DNA from 2 places in the Jannaschia sp. R86511 genome. Region 2 is predicted to be linked to the other one. Evidence: riboswitches for the same ligand, from Rfam matches in the RefSeq annotation. Region 2 holds a riboswitch; the other holds the start of a gene.
What was found. A riboswitch is a leader RNA that binds a small molecule or an ion and turns the genes downstream of it on or off. The one in region 2 is predicted to bind thiamine pyrophosphate.
Positions count from the first base shown of each region.

Region 1: it holds a riboswitch for thiamine pyrophosphate, as region 2 does, so the genes downstream of both, SJY06_RS04005 (ECF transporter S component) here and SJY06_RS13785 (YkoF family thiamine/hydroxymethylpyrimidine-binding protein) in region 2, are expected to answer to the same signal.

Region 1 is NZ_JAXHCD010000001.1:805,932-811,093, reverse strand. It holds gene SJY06_RS04015 (energy-coupling factor transporter transmembrane component T family protein) at 1-324, opposite strand, end outside; gene SJY06_RS04010 (ABC transporter ATP-binding protein) at 321-1,892, opposite strand; gene SJY06_RS04005 (ECF transporter S component) at 1,814-2,653, opposite strand; TPP riboswitch at 2,708-2,812, opposite strand; gene SJY06_RS04000 (heavy metal translocating P-type ATPase) at 2,780-5,101, opposite strand; gene SJY06_RS03995 (heavy-metal-associated domain-containing protein) at 5,101-5,162, opposite strand, start outside.
Region 2 is NZ_JAXHCD010000001.1:2,930,116-2,935,277, reverse strand. It holds gene SJY06_RS13790 (DEAD/DEAH box helicase) at 1-2,167, shown strand, start outside; TPP riboswitch at 2,218-2,322, shown strand; gene SJY06_RS13785 (YkoF family thiamine/hydroxymethylpyrimidine-binding protein) at 2,378-3,052, shown strand; gene SJY06_RS13780 (ECF transporter S component) at 3,049-3,663, shown strand; gene SJY06_RS13775 (ABC transporter ATP-binding protein) at 3,656-5,162, shown strand, end outside.

The DNA.
Region 1 (5,162 bases), 2.1 Mb from region 2:
CTCGGTGACGTCCAGCGGGCCCAGCGGGACCAGCACCGCCCCGGAGTCCACCCCGAGCAGCGCCGTGAACACCCCGGTGGGAGCCGCCGCCACGAGGAGCACCCAGCCGCGCCGCCACAGCTCGCGTGGGCCGAGCCCGCACCACGGCAGGCAGGCCAGCACCAGCAGCAGTGCGACGCCGGCGGTCACGACGTCGGTGGTGAGCACCAGCGCGACGGACACGACGGCGGCCACGGCCAGCTTGGCCGTCGGGTTGGCCCGGGCCAGCGGCGCGGACGTGTCGACCCCCGTCGGACCGGACAGCACGTCCGTGGGCAGGTTCACCGGTCACCGGCCCCGGCGACGGGCGTGCGGGCGGGCAGCCGGACGACGTCGTCGGCGAGCGCCGCGACCAGGTCGGCGTCGTGGGTGACCGTGCACACGGCCACGCCCTCGTCACGCAGCTCGGCGAGCAGGCCGACCAGCTCGGACCAGGTGCGGGAGTCCTGCCCGAACGTGGGCTCGTCCAGGACCAGCAGGCCGGGGCGCGTGGCGAGGACGGTGGCCACGGACAGCCGCCGCTGCTCCCCGCCGGACAGCGTGAACGGGTTGGCGGGCGCCAGGTGGGCCAGCCGGAGCCGCTCCAGCAGCCCGCTCACGCGCGCCGCGGTGACCGCCGGGTCCTCCCCCTGCAGCCGCGGGCCGAGCGCGAGCTCGTCGGCCACGGTCGAGGTGACGAACTGGTGGGACGGCTCCTGGAACACCGTGCCGATGCGCGCGGCCAGGGCCCGCGGCCGCCACCGGTGCGGTGACGCGCCCGCCCCCCGAGCCAGCGCGTCGTGGGCGCGCAGGCGACCGGTGGTGGGCGCGGCCAGGCCGGACAGCGCCAGGGCCAGGGTCGACTTGCCCGAGCCGTTGGGACCGAGCACCGCCGTGCCGGTGCCCGCCCGCAGCACCAGGTCGACGTGCTCGGCGGCCGGCCCGGCGGCCCCCGGACGGCTGACGGCCAGGTCGTCGGCCTGCAGCAGCGGCGCGCCACCGGCCCCGCTCGGCCGCGGCGGCACGGCCGGGGGGTGGCTCGGGACCCACACCCCGGCGGCGGCGAGCTCGGCCCCGTGCCGACCGAGCACCTGCGCCGGCGCGCCGTCGGCGCGCACCCCGCCCCCGGGCGACAGGACGACGACGCGGTCGACGACGTCCAGCCAGGGGGCGACCCGGTGCTCGACGAGCACGCAGCCCGCGCCGGTGTCCTGCAGCAGGTCCGCGACGGTGCCCCGCAGCCCGGCCGCACCGGCCGGGTCGAGCATGGCCGTCGGCTCGTCGAGCAGCAGCAGGCCGGGCCGCAGCGCGAGCACGCCGGCCAGGGCCAGCCGCTGCCGCTCGCCGCCGGACAGCCGGGACGTGGGGTGGTCCCGGCCGTAGGGGAAGCCCACGGCCGCCAGGGCCGAGTCGACCCGGTCCCAGATCTGCTCGCGGGGCACGCCGTGGTTCTCCAGCCCGAAGGCGACGTCGTCGCCGCAGCGGGCGAGCACCGTCTGCGACAGGGGGTCCTGCAGCAGCAGGCCGGTGCGGGCCCGGCCGGCCCGGACCCCGGTCGCCCGGGCCTCGCGCACCTCGACGCAGGCCAGGGCCAGCCGCCCCTCCTCGTCGCCGTTGCCGGGGTCGAGCAGACCAGCCAGGCCCTGCAGCAGGGTCGACTTGCCGGCCCCGCTGGGCCCCAGCAGCAGCACCCGCTCGCCCGCGGCGACGTCCAGGTCGAGACCGCGGACGGCCCAGGCGTGGCGGGTGCCGTGCCGCCAGCCCCAGCCGCGGGCGCTGAACCCGTCGGCGCCGCTCAGACCCGTCGCCCGTCCCGGCCCGAGGCCAACGGCGCCAGCACCCCCGTCCGGGCCAGCGCGCGCGTCAGCGCCCACGACCCGAGACCGGCGATCACCACCCCGGACAGCACGGCGAACGCGATGTAGGTCAGCTGCACACCCGGCACCAGCTCCGGGTAGTAGACGGTGGTGTCGAGCAGGCCGCCGACCAGACCCGTCCCCGCCCCGGCCAGCAGCGCGACCGGCAGCCGCCACCAGCGGTACAGGAACAGCGCCAGCACGACCTCGGCGCCCAGGCCCTGCAGCAGGCCGTACCAGACCGTCGCGAAGCCCCACTCGTTGCCGATCATCGCGCTGAGCGACGCCGCGACCAGCTCGGTGAACACGGCTGCCCCGGGCCGGCGCACCACCAGCCCGCCCAGAACGCCGGGCAGCAGCCACACCCCGACGAACAGGGCGCTCACCGGCGGCGGCAGGACCCCGCTCAGGCCGGGCCACACCGCGACGTTCCACAGCACGAACGCCAGGCCGCCGGCGACGCCGAGCACGGCCGCGACCACGATGTCGACCACGCGCCAGGCCGACCGGGCCACGGCGGCGCCGAGCACGCAGACGCCGGTCAGGGTCACCGCCAGCGCGGCGGGCAGGGTCAGGGTGGACAGCGGGTCCTCGCCCACCATGACGTCGGCGGGCAGTCCCACCGCGAGCACCGCGGCCCCCGCCAGCAGGCTGGCCAGCACCCCGACCACGAGCAGCGTGCGCTGCCGGGCGGTCAGCGGCACCCGGCCCGTGGTCGGGCCGGGCGGGTCGGTCCTCGTCGGGCCGGTCGTCGTCCTGTCGTCCTTCGTGCTGCTCATCCGTGCTCCTCCCAATCGCTCAGGAGGGGGACCCGTCGACGCACCGTGCCGTCGACGGGTCGAGACTCGACTACCTCCGCCGGTGCTAACCGGATCAGGTTCGAGGGTCTGCGGTCGCCCGCACTCTCAGCGCCTGGCGGCGCTCCCCTGTCGTGGGGAGGACTGTACGCCTGCCCCGGCGACGGAGGAGAACCGCCGCAGCCGCAGGCTGTTGCTGACCACGAACACGCTGCTGGCCGCCATCGCGACGCCCGCGAGCAGCGGGTTGAGCAGGCCGGCCACCGCGAGCGGGATCCCCGCGGTGTTGTAGGCGAAGGCCCAGAACAGGTTGCCCTTGATGGTGCGCAGCGTGGCCCGCGACAGCCGGACGGCGTCGACGGCGGCGCGCAGGTCGTCGCGCACCAGGGTGATGTCGCTGGCCTGGATCGCCACGTCCGTGCCGGTGCCCATCGCGACGCCCAGGTCGGCGGCGGCGAGCGCCGCCGCGTCGTTGACGCCGTCGCCGACCATGGCCACGACCCGGCCCTGCGCCTGCAGCCGGCGGACCTCGGCGAGCTTGTCCTCGGGCATGACCTCGGCCAGCACGTCGTCGGGGTCGATGCCCACCTGGGCGGCCACGGACCGGGCCGCGGCCCGGTTGTCCCCGGTCAGCAGGTAGGGGCGCAGGCCCAGCCCGCGCAGCTCGGCGACCGCCTGCGCGGCGGTGTCCTTGACGGTGTCGCCGAGCACCAGCAGACCGCGGGCGCGGCCGTCCCAGCCGACCGCCACGACCGTGCGGCCCTCGGCCTGGGCGGTGTCGGCCGCCTGCGCCAGCTCCGCCCCCAGGGGCTGCGACCACTCCTGCGCCAGCCACCCGGGACGGCCGACGACGACGGCACGCTCGTCCACGGTCCCGGCCACGCCGAGGCCCTGGCGCGAGGCGAAGCCGCTCACGGTGGGCAGCGGCCGCGGCGCCGCGGCCACCACGGCCCGGGCCACGGGGTGCTCGCTGCCCAGCTCGAGGGCGGCCGCCAGGTGCAGCACGTCGTCGCGGTCCTCGCCGGGGCCGGGGACGACGTCGTGCAGCCGCATCCGCCCGGTGGTCAGGGTGCCGGTCTTGTCGAGCACCACCGTGTCGACGCGGCGGGTGGACTCCAGCACCTCGGGGCCCTTGATGAGCACACCCAGCTGCGCGCCGCGGCCGGTACCCACCAGCAGCGCCGTGGGGGTGGCCAGGCCGAGGGCGCACGGGCAGGCGATGACCAGCACGGCGACCGCGGCCGTGAACGCCGCGGTCGGGTCGTCGCCCCAGACCAGCCAGCCGACCAGCGTCAGCAGCGCCACGACCAGCACGACGGGCACGAACACCGCCGACACCCGGTCGGCCAGCCGCTGCACCTCGGCCTTGCCGGACTGGGCCGACTCGACCAGGCGGGCCATCTGCGCCAGCCGGGTGTCGGCCCCGACCCGCACAGCCCGCACGACCAGGCGGCCGTCGGTGCTCGTCGTGGCCCCGGTCACCGGGTCACCGGGTCCGACCTCGACCGGCACGGGTTCCCCGGTCAGCACGGACTCGTCCACGGCGCTGCGGCCGTCCACGACGACGCCGTCGGTGGCGACGGTCTCTCCCGGGCGGACCACGAACAGGTCCCCGACCTGCAGCCGGTCCACGGCGACCCGCTCCTCGCGCGTCGTGCCGGCCCCGTCCGGCAGCACGGCGACGTCCTTGGCGCCCAGGTCGAGCAGGGCGCGCAGCGCCGCCCCGGACCGGTTCTTGGCCCGGGCCTCCAGCCAGCGCCCGACCAGCACGGCCGCGGTGACCACCGCGGCCACCTCGAGGTAGATCTCGTTGCCGCCGGCGCCGGGCTCGGTCACCAGGCGCAGCTCCATCGTCATGCCGGGCATGCCCGCCATGCCGAAGAACAGCGCGTAGACGGACTGCGCGAACGCCGCGACGACGCCGATGCTGACCAGGGTGTCCATGGTCGCGGCGCCGTGGCGAGCGTTGACCAGCGCGGCGCGGTGGAACGGCCAGGCCCCCCACACCACGACCGGGGAGGCCAGGGTCAGGACGAGCCACTGCCAGTTGTCGAACTGCAGCGGCGTGACCATCGACAGCAGCAGCGTCGGCAGCGCCAGCGCCGAGCTGACGAGCGCGCGTTGGCGCAGCGAGGTCGTCTCCGCGTCCGCCGCGGGCGGTGCGGCCGCGTCGTCCCCGTCGGCCGGTGGCCGCGGCGGCGCGGGCAGCACGGCGCCGTACCCGGTGCGCTCGACGGTGGCGATCGCCTCGGCCACCTCGGTGCCGTCGGGCAGGCGGACGGTGGCCTTCTCGGTGGCGTAGTTGACGCTCGCCTCCACGCCCGGCATGCGGTTGAGCTTCTTCTCGATCCGCATGGCGCAGGACGCACAGGTCATGCCGCTGATCTCCAGCACGACCGGCGGGGCGCCGACCTCGGGCGGGGCCGCCATCAGCGCACCAGCTCGTAGCCCGCCTCGTCGACGGCCGCCGCCACCGCGGCGTCGTCCAGGG
Region 2 (5,162 bases):
GGTGCCGCTGTGGCAGCACGTCCTGGTCGACAAGCGGCTGCACGACCTGTTCGTCGACCCCGACGGCGACCCGGTCCTGGGCCTGCCCGGCGACGACCCGGGTCTGGTCAACCCCGAGCTGGTCGCCCTGGCGCGCGAGGAGTCCCGGTTCGAGCGGCGCTACAAGGGACGGCCGCAGCGCGGCGGCAGCCGACCCCGCCGTCGCGGCGCGCCCAGCCGGGCCACCGTGGTCGAGGCGCTGGACGCCGACGGCCTGCTGCCGGCGATCCACTTCATCTTCAGCCGCAACGGCTGCGACGCCGCGGTCCGGCAGTGCCTGGCCTGGGGGGTGCGGCTCACCACGCCCGCCGAGCGGCACGAGATCCGGCTGCTCGCCGAGGAGCGCACGGCGTCGCTGCCCGACGCCGACCTGGGCGTGCTGGGCTGGTCGGAGTGGGTCGAGGGCCTGGAGCGGGGGGTGGCCGCCCACCACGCCGGGCTGCTGCCCGCGTTCAAGGAGACCGTCGAGGAGCTGTTCCGCCGCGGCCTGGTCAAGGTGGTCTTCGCCACCGAGACCCTGGCCCTCGGCGTCAACATGCCCGCCCGCTCGGTCGTGCTGGAGAAGCTGGTCAAGTGGAACGGCGAGCAGCACGTCGACATCACGGCGGGGGAGTACACCCAGCTGACCGGGCGCGCGGGCCGGCGCGGCATCGACGTCGAGGGCCACGCGGTCGTGCTGTGGAGCGACGGCCTGCAGCCCGACCACGTCGCGGGCCTCGCGTCCACGCGCACCTACCCGCTGCGCTCCAGCTTCGCGCCGACCTACTCGATGGCGGTCAACCTCGTGCAGCGGGTGGGCCGTGACGAGGCCCGCGCCATCCTGGAGACCTCGTTCGCGCAGTTCCAGGCCGACCGGGGCGTCGTGGGCCTGGCCACGCAGCTGCGCAAGCAGGAGGAGGCGCTGGCCGGCTACGGCGAGGCCATGACCTGCCACCTGGGCGACTTCGAGGCCTACCACCGGCTGCGTGGCCGCATCTCGGCCCTGGAGAAGGACCTGTCCCGGCGGGCGTCGGCGGACCGTCGCGCCGACGCCGCCGCCACCCTGGAGCGGCTGCGCCGCGGCGACGTCATCAACGTCCCGGCCGGCAAGCGCCGGGGCTGGGCGGTCGTGCTCGACCCGGGCCTGAACGGCCCGGGCCCCCGACCCACGGTGCTGACCGCGGAGCGGCAGGTGCGTCGGCTGGAGACGGTCGCGTTCCCGTCCGCCGTCCGGGTCGCCACGACCGTGCGCGTGCCCAAGAACTTCGACGCCGGGGACGCCCGGGCCCGCAAGGACCTGGCCAGCAGCATGCGCAACGCCCTGGCCGCGGTCGGCGGCGGCGAGGTGGTCCCGCCGCACCAGGACGAGACGGCATCCGGTCGCGGCCCCGCCGCCGGGCAGGACGCCGGCGAGCTGCAGCTGGTCCAGCTGCGCCGCGAGCTGCAGGCCCACCCGTGCCACGGCTGCGCCGAGCGGGAGGAGCACGCCCGCTGGGCCCAGCGCCGCGACGACCTCGAGCGCGACCACCGGGGCCTGCAGCGACGCATCCAGGGGCGCACGGCCGTCATCGCCCGCACCTTCGACCGGGTGTGCGACGTGCTGGACGAGCTCGGCTACCTCGACGGCGAGACGGTCACCGAGGCCGGGGACGCGTTGCGGACGATCTACACCCAGTCCGACCTGCTGGTGGCCGAGTGCCTGCGGACCGGCGTCTGGGAGGACCTGGACGGGCCGGGCCTGGCCGCGGTGGTGTCGACGCTGGTGTTCGAGGCGCGGCGCGAGGTCGAGGGCGTCGACCCCCGACTGCCCGGCCGCGGCACCGCCCAGGCCTGGGCGGAGACCGTGCGGGCCTGGTCCGCCCTGACCGACGTCGAGGCCCGGCACAAGGTGGCCTCCACCCGCGAGCCCGATCCCGGGTTCGCCGCGCCGGTCTGGCGCTGGGCCCAGGGTCAGCCGCTGGAGACCGTGCTGCGGGAGAGCGACCTGAGCCCGGGCGACTTCGTCCGCTGGTGCCGGCAGACCCTCGACCTGCTGGACCAGGTGCAGGCCTCCGCCCCCCGCGGCAGCCTGCTGCGCGCAGCCGCCGGCGACGCCGTCAAGCGGGTCCGGCGCGGGGTCGTCGCGTACAGCCTCGGCCCGGCGTCCTGACCGCGACGTGCGCCGCCTCGACAGGGGTGGTGGCGGCTGCGTAGGGTCGGCGGCGACCCCCGGGGAGCGCAGCAGCGCTGAGAGTGCGGAACGTCCGCAGACCCGTCACCTGATCCGGTTAGCACCGGCGTAGGGAGCAGGGCCAGGTACCGACGTGCGTCCGGCACGCCGGTCGTCTGCCTCGACCCGTGGGCGGGACAGCGAGGACGCATGACCACGCCCGGCACCACCACCAGCCCCACCACGGGGAGCCCCACCGCCACGCCGCGGGAGCGGGGCATCGGGATGCGGTTCAGCCTGCACCCGCACTGCGACGACTTCGTCGCCGTCATCCTCGGCGCGCTCGACGACGCCGAGCGCGCGGGTCTGACCGCCGGCCTGACGATCGAGACCGACGACGTCAGCACCTGGGTGGGCGCCGTCGACGAGCCCGCGGAGCAGCGGCTGGTCGCCTACCTGGCCGCGGTCGTGGCCGCGGCGCACCGGCGAAGCGACGGCGGGCACGTGGTGGCCCACGTGCTGCTGTCGCGCGGCTGCCCCGGCGAGGTCGGCTGCGACCTGTCGGTGACCGGCCTGCCGCGGCCCGAGCCGGTGCGCGTGCCGGCGACCGGGGTGGCGGCGGCCGCGCAGTGGTCGCTGTACCCCTTGCTGGACGGCGGCTCCGACGACGGGGCGCACATGGCCCACATCGAGCGGGCCATCGCCCAGGCCGTCGAGCGGGGCACGACCCGGGGCGCGGCGCACTACGCCACCCGGCTGTCCGGGGACGTGGCCGAGGTGCTCGCCACCGTGGCCGACGCCTGGGGCGACGTCGGCTCCGCCGTGGCCCACGTGGTCAGCCACCTGACGCTGTCCGTCGGCTCGCCCACGGCGGTGCCCCGGTGAGCACCCCCGTCACCGGGGCCCCCCGGCTGCTGCGCTGGCAGCTGCGCGACATCGTGCTCATGGTCGTGCTGGCCGTGGTGTTCGGGTTCGTCTACTGGGCGCTGGTGCAGGCCTGGACCGGGCTCGCGATCCTGATGGGCCCGGCCGGGGACCTGGCCCAGCACGTCGTGTTCGGCGGCTGGCTCATGGTCGCCCCCATCACCATCGCCATCGTCCGCCGGGCCGGCGCGGGGATCGTGGCCGAGGTTCTCGCGTCGGTGGTCGAGGTGGTGTTCCTCGGCTCCCCGGTGGGTCCGCTGCTGGTGGTCGCCGCCGCCATCCAGGGCCTCGGCAGCGAGATGGCCTTCGCCGCGACCCGGTACCGCTCCTACGGCTGGGCGGTGTTCGCGGTGTCCGGGCTGCTGGGGGCCGGGCTGGTGTTCTTCTGGTCGGCGTTCCGGTTCGGCTGGTACGGCCAGGACGTCTTCGTGCTGCGACTCGTCGTCCAGCTGGTCTCCGGCGTCGTGCTGGGCGGGCTGCTGGCCAAGGTGGTCGTCGACCGGCTCGCCCGCACCGGCGTGCTGGACAACTTCGCCGTCGGACGGGCCGAGCTGGCCGGCGGACGTGGCTGAGGCCGTGACGGCGGGCGCCGACGCGGCGCCCGCCGGGCCGGTCGTCCGGCTCCGGGGGGTGGGCGTCGGGTTCCCGCGACGCGGGCGGGACGTGCTCGTCGACGTCGACCTGCAGCTGGCCGCGGGGGAGCAGGTGCTGCTGGTCGGGGCATCCGGCTGCGGAAAGTCCACCCTGCTGCAGACCGTCACCGGGGTGGTGCCCCACACCCTGACCGCGCGGCTGTCCGGCCGGGTCGAGGTGGCCGGGGTCGACACCGCGGCCACGTCGGTGGTCGAGCTGTCGCGCCGGGTCGGGGTGCTCGCGCAGGACCCGGTGGCCGCGGTCTGCCTGCCCCACGTCGACACCGAGGTGGCCCTGCCGCTGGAGAACCAGGCCGTCGCACCGGAGCTGGTGGGGGCCCGGGTCGAGCGGGCCCTGGCGCTGGTCGGGGCCGGCCACCTGCAGGAGCGGCCCACGGCGTGGCTGTCCGGCGGCGAGGCGCAGCGGGTGGCGCTGGCCGCCGCCCTGGTCACCGGGCCCGAGGTGCTGCTGCTGGACGAGCCCACGTCGATGCTCGACCCGGCCGGGGTCGCCGCCGTCCGCACGGCCCTGGCCGCCGTGGTGGCCCACCACCGCCCGGCCGTGGTCATGGTCGAGCACCGCCTCGACGAGCTGGCGGGCGAGGCCGGCACGGCCGGGCTGCCCGGGCGCTCCGTGGTGCTGTCCGAGCAGGGGCGCGTCGTCGCCGACGGGCCCACCCGCGAGGTGCTGCTCGGCCGCTCCGCCGAGCTGCGCGCCGGCGGCTGCTGGCTGCCGCTGGAGGCCGAGATGCACGCCCTGACCGGGGTGGCCGGTGGCCTGGCCGCCGAGGCGAACCGGACGCTGCTGCGCGGGCTGGCCGCGACCGCGACGACGGTCCCGGCACCACCGGGGGAGGTGGTCCTGCGGGCCACGGGGCTGGCGGTGGCCGACCGCGGTCAGGGCGGCCCCGGCCGCGCCGGTCGCGCCGGTGGCCAGCGCCGCCGGGTCGGGTTCGGTCGACGTCGTCAGCCGGTCGCCCCGCCGCCCGCGCTGCTGCGCGACGTCGACCTGACCCTGCGCGCCGGCGAGACAGTAGCGGTGCTCGGGGCGAACGGCGTCGGCAAGTCCTCGCTGCTGCTCACCCTGGCCGGGCTGCTCGCCCCGGCCGCCGGCCGGGTCGTGGGACCCCGACCGGGCCTCGTCTTCCAGCACGCCGAGCACCAGCTCCTCGCCACCACCGTGGCGCAGGAGGTGGCCCACGGCCTGGACCCGGCGACCGCGGGCGAGGTGGTGGACCGCGCCCTGCGCACCCACCGCCTGACGCACCTGGCCGAGCAGAGCCCGTACCGGCTCTCGGGCGGGGAGAAGCGGCGGGTGACGCTGGCCGCCATGCTCGCCCACGACCGGCCGTGCCTGCTGCTGGACGAGCCGACCCTGGGCCTGGACCGCCGGGACGCCGTGGCCACCCTGGCCGCCCTGCGCCGCGAGGCCGCCGCCG